DNA from 3 places in the Neobacillus sp. BF23-41 genome. Region 2 is predicted to be linked to each of the others. Evidence: predicted binding sites of a transcription regulator. Region 2 holds the regulator's gene; each other region holds the start of a gene.
The links. Region 2 encodes Rex, which represses fermentation and respiration genes when NADH is low (regulators of the CRP and FNR family bind a similar motif). Its sites were predicted from a motif close to TTGTGAAATATTTCACAA; they were not measured.

Region 1 (4,682 bases), on a different contig from region 2:
GCGATGTATCTAAGCAATTCCCAGCCATTAAGGACCAATTTTTTCTCCACCAAGGGTAACCTGCCTCCAACTGCAACAGAAATTGGAGAATTCGCCCGTCCAACCCTCCCTCCTTAAATCCAGGGATAGGCTTATGAATTTCTCTAAAACTCATCCCTAGATCAAAAGCCAATGACCAATTAGCTGGAAAACATAACTGCCCAGCATCCAAGTATAAATCTCCGTCCCGCTGCATCATGAAGATGATGTCCTCTTGTACATGCCGCCCGATAAAATCTAATGGTTGGCATGGCAGAGTCGTTACATCACCAACAATAAAATCATGCTTTTCCTGAAGAATTTTATTTTCAAACGTCCACTTTTTACAATTCTTATCAAGATTAAACTTTTCAGGATAATAGGTTGCTAGATGGTCCATTACCAACTCAAGGATTTCCCATTGTCCATTCAGCGTATGTGGCAGTGATTGATAGCAGCGTTCAGGATGATGTTCGAGAAGCTGCCGCCTTAGCTTTATTTCCTCTTTATAATGAGGGGTAATTTCCACACTGTTAGAAAGATCTAACGGTGTCGAGTTATTTGAGTAACGATACACTACTTCTTTAAATGGGTATGGAAAGGATTCTAGTTCGGACGCCAGATGCATAATATCCTCCTTTACTGAAAATTCGTTATATTCATTGTAATAAAAAGGAAGGTAGAATGTGAATACCTATTTTTAAGTGGGATCACTTAAATGACACTTGGTCTGAAGGACAAAACTCAGTTGGAAAACTGGAGATCTGTCCTTTATAATGCCGATGATGGTCAAAACTCTCAAGGTATTATGGATAAAAGATCATTTCGTTTGAAATTTGTTCACAACTTTTTTACAAATATGTGAAATAGTGAACAATTTACCCTTATTTCAAAATAAGTTTGGTATAGTAACAATGTAGTTAACGAACAAACAAACAAACAAATAAATAAAAATAAATTAACAAGGAGTGTTTCGCATGGTAGTAAATTGGTTAAGAGAAAACAAAGTTGCCGCTGGAATTTTAACAGTTCTTCGCTTATATATGGGGTATTCTTGGATAACAGCTGGGTTCCACAAATTATCAGGCGGTTTTGATGCTTCTGGCTATCTAAAAGGGGCAATCGCTAATCCAGTGAAGGGGCCAGACGGCGCGATGGTTTATGGCTGGTATGTTGATTTCTTAAAGCATTTCGCCTTACCAAACGTTGATATTTTTAACACCATCGTCCCTCTGGGAGAGTTCTTAATCGGACTTGGACTTATTCTTGGATGCTTAACAACTGCTGCTATGTTCTTTGGACTTGTAATGAACTTTTCATTTTTCTTAGCAGGAACCGTATCACATATTCCAACAGATCTTTTCCTAGGAGCGATTATCCTATTCTCTGGCTACAATGCGGGCCGCATCGGTCTTGACCGTTGGGTTATCCCATTCATTCGTAACACAGCATTTAAAGGGAATAAAACAGTGAAACATAACGTTTAATACAAGTAAGCATGGGGAATGTCTTTCATAAACTCCCTTATCTACAACACTCTCCAATTGTCTTGTGAAGAATCTTGTGTGTGTGAAATTTGTTCATAACTTTTTTACAAATATGTGAAATAGTGAACAATTTACCCTAATTTCAAAATAAGTCAAGTATAGTAAAAATGTAGTTAACGAACAAACAAATAAAAATAAATTAACAAGGAGTGTTTCACATGGTAGTAAATTGGTTAAGAGAAAACAAAGTTGCCGCTGGAATTTTAACAGTTCTTCGCTTATATATGGGGTATTCTTGGATAACAGCTGGGTTCCACAAATTATCAGGCGGTTTTGATGCTTCTGGCTATCTAAAAGGGGCAATCGCTAATCCAGTGAAGGGGCCAGACGGCGCGATGGTTTATGGCTGGTATGTTGATTTCTTAAAGCATTTCGCCTTACCAAACGTTGATATTTTTAACACCATCGTCCCTCTGGGAGAGTTCTTAATCGGACTTGGACTTATTCTTGGATGCTTAACAACTGCTGCTATGTTCTTTGGACTTGTAATGAACTTTTCATTTTTCTTAGCAGGAACCGTATCACATATTCCAACAGATCTTTTCCTAGGAGCAATTATTATTTTCTCAGGCTATAATGCTGGCCGCATCGGTCTTGACCGTTGGGTTATCCCATTCATTCGTAACACAGCATTTAAAGGGAATAAAGCTGTAAAACATAATGTTTAATCCAAACAAAAAGCGACGCAGTCTTGGTCATCCTACCAGATTGCGCCGCTTTTTTTTAATACTAAAAACTATTATCTTCTTTTAAACTTTCTTTGTTCATATACCAATTGGTTACCTGTGTAAGGATGGCAAACATGAAAAAGAAATTCATCGCCCAGACATTAATGAACGGAGCCAACCCGCCAAATTCAATCGTTTCTAGACCTTTTAGCTTCATCACAATCATCGACTCGATAAAAATAAGCACAAAACCAACAACACCAGCAATAGCCGCTCTAATCATATCGTTTCCCCCAGAAATGATTATTTTTTAATTTATGTAAGTTACGAAAGTAGCATTTGTGACAATTTCATGAACATCTTCCCTTTATTATATTGCAAAAATGGGATTTACAACACCCTGAAAAATAAAAAAAGGCCCCCCCACATCAAATTCCATGTGGGTGTCAGGCACCATTCTTATCTTATTTTTTTTATAAATACTACCTTCAAGTAGTCCCCTTCTGGAAATTCTTTAATGGTTTTGAAATCGACGGGAAGTGAAAATTCTTCCAATTGTTTGTACCGGCCGCCAGATTCTCTAAAGGCAGCATCGATAAAGCTCTTGAATTTATCCATCCCAAAAGCGCTGCTGTTTGTGGATGCAACAATGGTTCCGTTGTCCGCAGTTATGGCAATCGCTTCGATTAGAAGATTCTTGTAGTCCTTTTCGGCACTAAAGACAAATTTCTTTGAACGGGCAAAGCTCGGCGGATCAAGGATGACCATATCAAACTTCAGTTGTTTCTTGACTGCATATTTAAAGTACTTGAATACATCCTCAACAATAATTGCTTGTGTTTCATGGTCCACACCATTTACACTAAACTGCTCAATCGTTTTACTCTTACTCCGATTGGCCAGGTCTACACTTGTTGTTTTCGTTGCTCCCCCTAGAGCTGCAAACACGGAAAAAGCCCCCGTATAAGAGAAAGTATTTAAAACTGTCTTACCGTTTGCATACACATCTCGGATTGTGCGCCTTACATCCCGCTGGTCTAAAAACACCCCGACCATGGCGCTTTCATTTAAGTAAATGGCAAAGTTGACACCATTTTCTTTGACAATAAGCGGGAAATGACCTCTTTCACCTGCGACAAAGTCATCTTCCTCGATGTATTGCCCTTTTTCATCAAAACGCTTTTTCTGATAAATGCCCTGAAATTCAACCAGTTCCTTTAAAGCTTGAATGATATCGTCTCGAAAATGATAGATACCCTTGCTGTACCATGTTAACAAATAATAACCAGCAAAGTAATCAATCGTCAAACCACCGATTCCATCACCTTCACCATTAAATACTCGAAACGCGGTAGTTTCTGAACTTTGATAAAATGATTCCCTATCCTTAATCGCTTCTTTTAGCATTTTCTCAAAAAAACGTTGATCAAAAGAGTCATTTTCTTTTCTGCTCAACACCCAGCCAATTCCCTTATTTTGCTTACCATAATAGCCTTTGGCAAAAAATATATTTCTTTCATCGACCAATTTAACAATGGACCCCTCTTCTACGAGGTCGTTCACATTTATGATGGCTTCCTTAGAAATAAGTGGATAGCCGCTTTTAAATTTATTTACAAACTTTGGTTTCACTTTTAAACTGACTTCTTTAATCATCTTTTCATCCCATCAATTATAATAATCCTACTCATATTGTAGACAAATTCTCACCTTACAAATCAGCAGGAAAGCAATAACGTTATCATAACATTAATTCTGCTTGTTCTAAAACAAAACCCGCCACTAATCTAGTAGCAGTTGTCATCATTATTTCTTTTAATCCTTAAATGGGCGCAGGTCTTTATAAAATACACTGGTCAGTTTGAAATCTTCACAACTTCCACATTAGTTCCACCTAAATTCTACACAAGTTTTTCTTATGATTAAGTCAAGTTAATACGGAAATGGTTCAAAGAGTCATTTCTTAAAACTTCCCATAATTTTGATTGGTGCTGACACCAATCTATTTTTTTTGCCCATAAAAATGTCAGCCATCACATTATGTGACGGCTGACATTGGAAATAGTTAATGGTCTAGTTTACTCCCACTTGTGTCCAAGCAGATTTAACGGCATTGTACTGTGTGCTGCTTGAGCCATACAAATCAGATGCAGCTGCAAGAAGAGCCGCGCGTGCGTCACTAAAATCACTTTGTGGAGCTAAATAAACTGTGAGTGCTCGATAGTAGATTTTTTCAGCGACAGTTGTACCCAGACTTGAAATCGTTAAATAGGCTGCTTTGTTCGGAATACCACTGTTCGTGTGAACTCCTCCATTATCTGAAGTAGTATTCACGTAGCCGTTCATATTCTCCGGTTGTCCATAAAGACTAGGGTTTGAAAGACTGCGGAGCGCATCGCCAGCTTTATTAGGCGTGTACACATCTTCTCCTATTAAATAATCGCCTTTA
Region 2 (4,682 bases):
TAAACTAGATATCATCAAGGATTTGTCATGGAAATTCAGCCCATGAAGGACGGAGCGCATCTCTGCCTCATACTGATACCCTCCCAGTTCTTTAAATTTGACCTGAAGATGATCGTACTCTTTTAGGATTCTTTCGTACCTGCCACTGTCTTCAAAAACGAGGGGATCAGCCATTTGTTCTTCAAGTGTGCGGAGTTGTTTTTCCATTAATCGCAGCGGTTCAAAAACCGTCAGCATTTCATCCCATATGGATAATGATGATTCTAACCCAGTATTTTGAGCTAAATAGCCAATCGTCACCTCTTTTGGCTTGATGATTTCTCCGCCATCATGTGACAAGTGTCCGGCTATAATCTTCAATAATGTCGATTTTCCCGCCCCATTGCGTCCAACAAGGGCAACACGGTCCCGAGTTTGTAATTCGAGCTTAATATTCGATAAAATAAGGTCAGCACCATAATATTTTTGTAATTGATTAACCTGTAGCAAAATCATTCTCATTCACCTCTATTACATAGGATAAGTGTACCTTATTCCCGGTATGTCGGCAATAAACTGCTCGCCATATTAGCGGAGTGAAGTCTTAAACCGACATAAAATGTAATATATAGTTCAAAGTTTCACACACATATAAGGAAAAATAGTGTATGATTTGATGGGAGGATTTTTTATATGGCAGAATTTACGCATTTTAATGAAGAAGGCAGAGCAAAAATGGTCGACGTCAGTGATAAGCCGGAAACGGCACGTACGGCGCTTGCTCATTCCAGCATTACCGTTAGTAAAGAAATTTATGATAAAATAACTAATAATGAGATGAAGAAGGGCGATGTCTTAGCAGTGGCCCAGATAGCAGCTGTCATGGCAGCAAAGAAGACATGGGATTTGATTCCAATGTGCCATCCGATTCCATTAACAGGTGTTAATATTTCTTTCTCTTGGGAACAGGATAAGGATGAGAACTATCAATTATATATTGCTGCAGCCGTTAAAACGAAGGGGAACACAGGCGTAGAAATGGAAGCGTTAACAGCCGCATCCGCATGTGCCTTAACGGTTTATGATATGTGTAAAGCCGTTGATAAAGGTATGGTAATTGGACCGACGTATCTTGTCGAAAAAACAGGCGGTAAAAACGGTGATTTTAAAAGAGATGAAAGAGTTAAATAAATTTTTAACTAAACCATTCATGGGGTGTGGGAGATTATGAGTAATGAAACAACGAAAATACCACAGGCGACAGCAAAACGGCTGCCCCTCTATTATCGATTTCTAAAAAACCTGCAAAGTTCAGGCAAGCAAAGGGTCTCTTCAGCGGAATTGAGTGAAGCAGTAAAGGTAGACTCAGCAACGATTCGCCGCGACTTTTCCTATTTCGGTGCGTTAGGAAAAAAGGGCTATGGGTATAATGTTAATTACTTAATATCCTTCTTCCGAAAGACCTTAGATCAGGATGAATTAACTAAGGTTGCCTTAATAGGAGTCGGAAATCTTGGGACTGCCTTTTTAAACTATAACTTTTTAAAAAATAATAACACAAAAATAGAATGCGCCTTCGATGTGGATCCCGACAAAATGGGAACTATGATTCGCGAGGTACCCGTTCATCCTATGGATGATTTAGAGAAGGTGTTATCAGAAACTAATATTTCAGTGGCGATATTAACGGTTCCGGCTCCTGCCGCTCAAATGATAACCGATCGACTGGTCCAAGCGAATGTAAAAGGGATCTTAAATTTCACTCCAGCGAGGTTAAATGTTCCACCATTAATAAGGGTCCATCATATTGACTTGGCTGTGGAGCTTCAATCGCTAGTCTACTTTTTAAAGCATTATCCAACGGTCGAAATAGATGAAGAATAATTAGTTAAAAAGGCTTTCCACAAAATTTGTGGAAGGCCTTTTGTATATTAAATCCCTGCTTTTTTTAATTACATAATCTATAAAAATACTTTCTTATGCACTAAGATGTAGGTAGATAAAATGCAAGCGGTTACTAGCCGGGAAGTGGGGGAAATTCAATGTCAATTTTACGGGATGAAGCGTTAAAAATGCACAAGGAACACCAAGGCAAGGTTGGGATTTATTCTAAGGTGGCAGTACATAATGCAAAAGATTTAAGCCTTGCCTATTCACCCGGTGTGGCAGAGCCATGTTTGGTCATTTATGCAGACGAAAATAAAGTCTATGATTATACCTCGAAGGGCAATCTTGTCGCAGTTGTATCCAATGGGACAGCGGTCCTGGGGCTTGGAAACATTGGACCAAAAGCTGCGATGCCTGTGATGGAAGGAAAGGCCGTGTTATTCAAATCGTTCGCAGATGTTGATGCCTTTCCCATTTGCTTGGCCACCACTGACACAGACCAGATCGTAGAAACCGTCAAGCTGCTAGAACCAACATTTGGCGGAGTGAACTTGGAGGATATTGCTGCGCCGCAATGCTTTGAAATTGAAGACCGCCTCCGCCAAGCCTGCGAGATTCCTGTTTTTCATGATGACCAGCATGGAACCGCGATTGTAACAGCCGCTGGTCTAATCAACGCATTAAAATTAGCGGATAAAAAAATTGAAGATATTCGTGTTGCCGTAAACGGAGCAGGTTCAGCTGGAGTAGCAATTGTTAAGCTCCTGCTGCATATGGGCGTGAAGGATGTTATTTTATGTGATACAAAAGGAATTATTTATGAAGGCCGCCCGTTCGGAATGAATCGATTCAAAGATGAAATGGCGCGAATGACAAATCGCGGGCAAAAACAAGGAACGTTAGCCGATGCGTTCCTTGACGCAGATGTGTTTGTGGGGGTATCAGCAGCTGGGGCCGTTACAAAGGAAATGGTTGGTTCTATGCACCGTGACCCGATTATCTTTGCCATGGCCAACCCAGTACCGGAAATTATGCCCGATGCGGCCAAAGAAGCAGGAGCACTTGTAGTGGGTACAGGACGTTCTGATTTTCCGAACCAGGTTAATAATGTGCTTGCTTTCCCAGGAATTTTCCGCGGCGCTTTAGATGTCCGTGCAAAGGAAATCAACGAGGAAATGAAGCTCGCCGCGGTCTATGCAATTGCTGGATTAATTTCAGATGAAGAACTTCATGCTGATCATGTTATTCCAGACCCTTTTGACCCTAGGGTCGCAGCACAAGTAGCAGCAGCAGTTGCTTCCGCTGCAATGGAAACAGGGGTAGCTCAAAGAATTGTCAATGTTGAGGAAATTAAACAACGCCTATTAGCACTAGCGGAAGCAAAACAACCAGTTCATGTTTAGGTCGAGTAAAATCAAGCTTTTAAGGGAGGACTACCTCAATCTAGAGGTAGTCTTTCAAATTTTGGGAATTAGGGCATATTTCCAATATACCTTTTAAATTTTTAGTACAATAATGAATGATAGTTTTTTTCTTTTTTAAATCGGTGGGTATGAGCACGTTTTTAGGTAAGTAATTTTAACATTTCCTAGAAGGACATCTAGGGTTTTGCAATCGGAGGGGATGAAGTTGGCGATTGTGCTGACGATGTTTGTGCTTGGGATATTATTAGGATTTGTTGGGGCGGGCGGCTCCGGCTTTATTATTGCCATCTTAACAGTTATTTTTGGAGTACCAATACATATGGCGTTAGGGACATCACTAGCAGCGATGGTGTTTACGAGCATGTCAGGTGCCTACAGTCATTTTCGTCAAGGAAATATCTCAATTAAAACCGGTTTAATCGTCGGTGGATTTGGTGCAGTTGCCTCCTATTTAGGTTCAAAACTAGCCAGTTTGATTCCGATCCATTCTTTGCATTGGTTAACAGCAGGGATGTTATTTTTGTCGGCTGTAATACTGGTTGTACGCTTATTTATTGTTCAAAAAATAAAGGCAAACAACAAAAAAGTGAAACCTGGCAACCTGCTTCTCATTAAGAAAGCGGCAGTCGTCGGGTTGGTTACCGGATTGTTGTCTGGTACATTTGGGATAGGTGCTGCGCCGTTCATTCAAATCGGGTTGCTGGTCATCATGGGACTTTCGCTTAAACAATCAGTTGGTACAACAATGCTCGTTATTTTGCCAATCGCTTTAGCAGGAGGAATCGGCTACTATTTCGAAGGATACCTGAATTTAACCCTGTTAGTTGAAGTGGTAGGAGGAACGATGATTGGCTCCTATGTCGGGGCTAAGTTTACAGCCCTTGCTCCGCAGCCTGTATTAAAAAGTGCGATGGTCCTGACCCCTATTATCGCAGGAGCTATTTTGCTCATAAGTTAAGGCATCATTCGCAAGGATGGTTAACTTTGAAAATTAATCCTCAGGCCAGCCTAAGTTAAAGAAAGCTTTTAGACTGCAATGTATTTTCATAAGAATGCTTTGCAGCCTTTTTGCGTTTACTAACCCTGTTGGTTAGTATGTCATCAGGTGGAAATCAGAATGGTGCCTGTCGCCTTCTCAAAGATGGAGGGAAATATGAGAAAGGGAAGATGGAGTTTACAGACGGTAATTATTGTCTTTGTGTGTATGGTGGTTACTTTTTCACTTTTGATAACAGATTTACTTATCAGTTCGAGAATTGCTAAGGAGACGGAAAAAGGTCAGGCTGAGAAGGCGAGAAATGTGGCTCGAATGGTTGCTCATAGTCCGCTTGTGATTGATGCGATGAGTGGAGAACGGGATGTAAAGGAAATCCAAACGTTTGCGAATGAAAT
Region 3 (4,682 bases), on a different contig from region 2:
CCAAATTGTTTTAACACTTCAAGTGAAACGTCAGTCATGGATGGAGGTAACTCTAATGATTTTACATAGGCATCTATCACTTTTTTCCCACCCGGATGAGCAATAAAATAGTCAATTTGTTCAAGGTTGATTTGATGTTCACTTAAAAATCCACTTACATTCGGCTTTAACCAATCCGCTATGATCTGGGGGATATCCCGAGAAAATACGACAAACATCCCCGTGCTCCTAATAGCCCAGCCCATTACATCTAAAGAGTTCGGCATAAGAGTGGACTGTGTAGCAATGATGGAGGGAGATGTCGGCTTCTTCCTGAAATCTGAAAAGTATGAATCATCACCGCAAACCAAGGCACAGGCTACACCATCAGCAAACAAAGAAGTTCCGATTAAATTACTTTTCGAAAGATCATTCCGCTGAAACGTTAGGCTGCAAAGCTCAACTGAGAGTACTAGGGCCTTTGCTTTTGGAAAGGCAAGACAATATTCATAGGCTCTCGATAGACCAGCAGCACCGCCTGCACAGCCAAGTCCCCAAATAGGTACCCTCTTTGTGTGTGAATTAAACGGGAGGAGATTCATGATTCTCGCTTCTATACTAGGTGTGGCCATCCCCGTGGTTGAGATAAAAAAAATGATGTCAATTTCTTGATAATTAATATTTCGGTTTAAGTAATCCTTATTATTTAAACACTTCTCGATTGCTTCTTTTCCAAGTGTCACCGCAGATTCAATATATGCAGAATTTTTTTCTTCAAAAGTATGTTCTTCTTTAAACCAATCGAGATTTTTAACAAAATGTCTTTTTTCAATTTGTCCATTTTGAAAAGCTCGTAAAAGTCTTTCAATATCCTTAAAGGAATCTGAGAAAAGCTCTCGTGCAAACTCCAAAGCTTGATTTTGGTTAACTTCAAAAGGGGGAGTAACCTCTGCAACTGAAATAATTGTAGGCATGTTTTTTCTCCTTCAATCTATGTAAGGGTATTTTTTCCAGTTTAAAGGTTTTTATTCAAGAGTTTCAGAAAGCAAAAAAAAAGCTTCCCTATATGAAGAGGAAACCAAAAGTTTCCACTCTGGGAAGCAAACGTTTTGAAGGTTGTTGCTGTGCTCTTAAATTATATAATGGATATTGATTTCATTCATTAACTAATGATTTCCAGTTCCGAATTTCTAAATAAACAGCAAGAAAAATGCTTATAAATGTTTTTTCAACTTATTTTTTATCGGGTTGTTTTTGAACTTCAATTTTAATTTTATTTTTTACTAATGTTCCGCAGATTTTACAGATTTCTACCTGGTCATACAAAAGGCGGCAATTATCACAATAATATTTTTCCACAAAAACACACTCTTTTCTGAAGGAAAATATGAATTTCTTAATATCATATTTATAGGATTCCAAAGTGTGACATTCATTTCAAAAAGGGTGGTTAATTTCGTGTGTGAATGATTATTCAATTACTTTTATCACAGGTAAAGTGTGATAGTTCACATTTTAGTCACAAATACCCCCTGGCAATTGTGATATAAATCACTGTTACATCAATTTTATAATATTAACATAGTAGATATCTAAGGAATGAACATTTTGTGAACTGCTAATTTTGTTATTTTTTCTTCACAATTGTTTTGTATTATGATAGAGAACTAATCATTTATTTTAACTACTCTGAAGGGAGTGCAGGGGGATGGCGAAGGCGGAACTTAAAACAAACCAAAAAACAGAAATAGAAGACAGCTCTTCTCTTAAAGGGACATTAGCGTCCGTTTTCTTATTGGGAGCTTTTATTGTTGTCACTTGGGTAAGTGTCTATTACCTATTTGTTGAACGCTTTTAATAATTGAAGGGGGAAAGAATTATGCATATGCATAAGTTCGAGAAGATTTGGCTAACTTTCGGAATTAGTGCACTGGTAGTATTTTTGACAGTTGTGGGTGTAAGCGCATTCTATCTTGGCAACAAGCCGCCAAGTTGTTTAACTACGATTAATGTGGATAAGGTCGATCAAACAAAACCATTTGATAAACCAGGATTACATAAGGTTGAAGGTAAGGATTGGGACTATGAATTAGTATATGTAGCTGCAGCGTTCTCCTATAATCCAGTGAAAGTGGAAGTACCAGTTGGGGCAAAGGTAAAAGTTATTGCTACAACCAAAGATGTTGTCCACGGGTTTGAAGTAGCTGGCACAAATATTAACATGATGCTTGAACCTGGTTATGTCAGCGAATATACAACCACGTTTGATAAAGCTGGTGAATATTTAATTGTTTGTAATGAATATTGTGGTGCTGGTCACCATTTAATGAGTTCGATGATTGAGGTGGTAAAATAATGGCTAACTCGACAGCAGCAAAAGTAAAAGTTGATCCTCGTGATGCAAAGCTTTCAATGGCCCACTTTTTTGTTGCCTTCTCTGCACTTGCACTTGGTGGTTTAATGGGGCTTTTACAAACCCTTGTCCGTTCCGGTAAATGGGAACTTCCATGGGGTATTGATTACTACCAAATCTTAACCGTCCATGGTGTCTTAATGGGATTGGTTTTAACGACATTTTTTATTATGGGATTTCAGTATGCTGCCGTAAGCAGAACCACTGGCGGTCATTCAAATGCTGCTCGCCGCACTGGCTGGATCGGTTTTTGGATCATGTTAGTCGGTACCTTAATGGCAGCTACCATGGTTTTACTTAAGGAAGCATCCGTACTTTACACTTTTTATGCACCTCTTAAAGCCCATTGGATATTTTACTTAGGCTTAACCTTCGTCGTTATAGGAAGCTGGATTGATGGTGCTTCACAAATCATGACCTATGCAAAATGGAGGAAGAATAATCCTGGGAAGCCAAGTCCGTTATTAAGCTTTATGGCTGTTATAAATACAGTCATGTGGATTATTGCTACTCTTGGAGTTGCAGCAACCGTATTGTTCCAATTACTTCCTTGGTCGCTTGGATTAGTTGATACTGTTGATGTGTTAGTAAGTCGGACTTTATTCTGGTATTTTGGGCATCCACTTGTTTATTTCTGGTTATTGCCTGCATATATGTGTTGGTATGCGATTATCCCGAAAATTATTGGTGGGAAAATTTTCTCTGATTCATTAGCACGTTTGTCATTTATTTTGTTCCTGCTATTCTCGATTCCGGTTGGTTTTCACCATCAATTAACAGAGCCAGGTATTGACCCTGCCTGGAAGTTCTTACAGGTTATCCTAACATTCATGGTTATTATTCCATCGTTAATGACTGCCTTCTCTCTTTTCGCAACCTTCGAGAGATATGGTCGCTCAAAAGGAGCAAAAGGCCTGTTTGGCTGGTTTAGGGTTCTGCCATGGGGAGATGCTCGTTTCACAGTTCCATTTATTGGTATGGCATCATTTATTCCTGCTGGAGCTGGTGGTATTATCAATGCATCCAATCAAATGGACCAGGTAGTTCATAATACTATTTGGGTGACAGGACACTTCCATTTAACTGCTGCAACTTCGGTTGTATTAACGTTCTTTGGGATCTCCTATTGGTTGGTACCACATTTAACTGGACGTAAATTGACAAAAGCAATGAATAAATTAGGAATAATCCAAGCATGGGTTTGGTTTATTGGAATGGCATTCATGTCAGGTGCAATGCACTTCCAAGGTCTCCTTGGCGGTCCAAGACGTTCCGCTTTCTCTACCTACGGCGGGGCAAAGCAAGCAGCAGAATGGATTCCTTATCAAATCGCTCAAGCAGTTGGCGGGACCATTTTATTCCTAGGAATTATTCTGGTTATTATCATATTTATCAATCTTGCCTTCTTTGCTCCAAAAGGGGAAGAGGAATTCCCTGTTGCTGTTGCAGAAAATCTTGAAGAAAAAGCACCAATGGTATTTGAAAACTGGAAATTGTGGCTTGGAATTGCAGCAGCCCTTATTCTTTTTGCTTACACGATTCCGTTTATCGATATTATTCAAAATGCCCCTCCAGGTTCAAAAGGATTTCAGACTTGGAGTAAATGGTAATAAGAAAAGCGGAAGCGCCTTGTTTAGGGGCGACAGGCATAAGACGAGCCGGCGTGATGGTTGCTTTTTAACCTTCAGGACGGATTGGGTTATGACCCCGAGCCCCTAGGCGCTGGAGCTAGACAGTTATCTAAGTTCAAAAACTTATATTTTCTTATCTTGTAAGAAAAAGGCTTCAATCTCATCGATTGAAGCCCTTTTGTTTTATTGTTACATTGCTTTAATCACAATGAGCCTTTTTCATTTAACAAATAAATCTTTCTATATTTCTCATAAAGATAATCAATTAAATATTTAGGATTTAGGCCTTCTCCTGTAACATCCTGTAAGATTTCAAGCGGTTTTTTCATTTTTCCATATTGGTGGATATTTTCGGTCAGCCATTCTTTTATCGGCAAAATGGTACCGTCTTCGACTAATTGATCAAAGTTCGGGAGATCATCCATCATTTTATGCTTAAATTGTGCTGCATACATATAGCCTAAGGCATAAGATGGGAAATAACCAAAGCTGCCTCCTGCCCAATGGACATCTTGAAGAACTCCCTGTGCATCATTTTCAGGACAAATTCCTAAGTATTCTTCGTACTTGTCATTCCAAATAGTCGGTAAATCCTTTACATCGATCTCATCATTGAATAAGCCTTTTTCAATTTCATAGCGGATAATAACATGGAGCGG

Region 1: the regulator Rex is predicted to act here: its motif matches at 878-895, upstream of AB7942_RS04190 (DoxX family membrane protein).
Region 3: the regulator Rex is predicted to act here: its motif matches at 1,476-1,493, upstream of AB7942_RS24400 (cytochrome c oxidase subunit 2A).

What each region holds. Positions count from the first base shown of each region.
Region 1 covers NZ_JBGBPR010000002.1:213,967-218,648, forward strand. Annotated here, with positions in the region: gene AB7942_RS04185 (heme-dependent oxidative N-demethylase family protein) at 1-646, opposite strand, end outside; gene AB7942_RS04190 (DoxX family membrane protein) at 996-1,505, shown strand; gene AB7942_RS04195 (DoxX family membrane protein) at 1,724-2,233, shown strand; gene AB7942_RS04200 (hypothetical protein) at 2,295-2,516, opposite strand; gene AB7942_RS04205 (class I SAM-dependent rRNA methyltransferase) at 2,693-3,889, opposite strand; gene AB7942_RS04210 (M4 family metallopeptidase) at 4,307-4,682, opposite strand, start outside.
Region 2 covers NZ_JBGBPR010000017.1:4,634-9,315, forward strand. Annotated here, with positions in the region: gene AB7942_RS21545 (ABC transporter ATP-binding protein) at 1-495, opposite strand, end outside; gene moaC (cyclic pyranopterin monophosphate synthase MoaC) at 673-1,170, shown strand; gene AB7942_RS21555 (redox-sensing transcriptional repressor Rex) at 1,207-1,863, shown strand; gene ystJ (NADP-dependent malic enzyme) at 2,022-3,269, shown strand; gene AB7942_RS21565 (sulfite exporter TauE/SafE family protein) at 3,496-4,248, shown strand; gene dcuS (DcuS/MalK family sensor histidine kinase) at 4,444-4,682, shown strand, end outside.
Region 3 covers NZ_JBGBPR010000023.1:70,440-75,121, forward strand. Annotated here, with positions in the region: gene AB7942_RS24395 (type III polyketide synthase) at 1-953, opposite strand, end outside; gene AB7942_RS24400 (cytochrome c oxidase subunit 2A) at 1,688-1,837, shown strand; gene AB7942_RS24405 (cytochrome c oxidase subunit II) at 1,859-2,335, shown strand; gene AB7942_RS24410 (b(o/a)3-type cytochrome-c oxidase subunit 1) at 2,335-4,002, shown strand; gene AB7942_RS24415 (carboxypeptidase M32) at 4,227-4,682, opposite strand, start outside.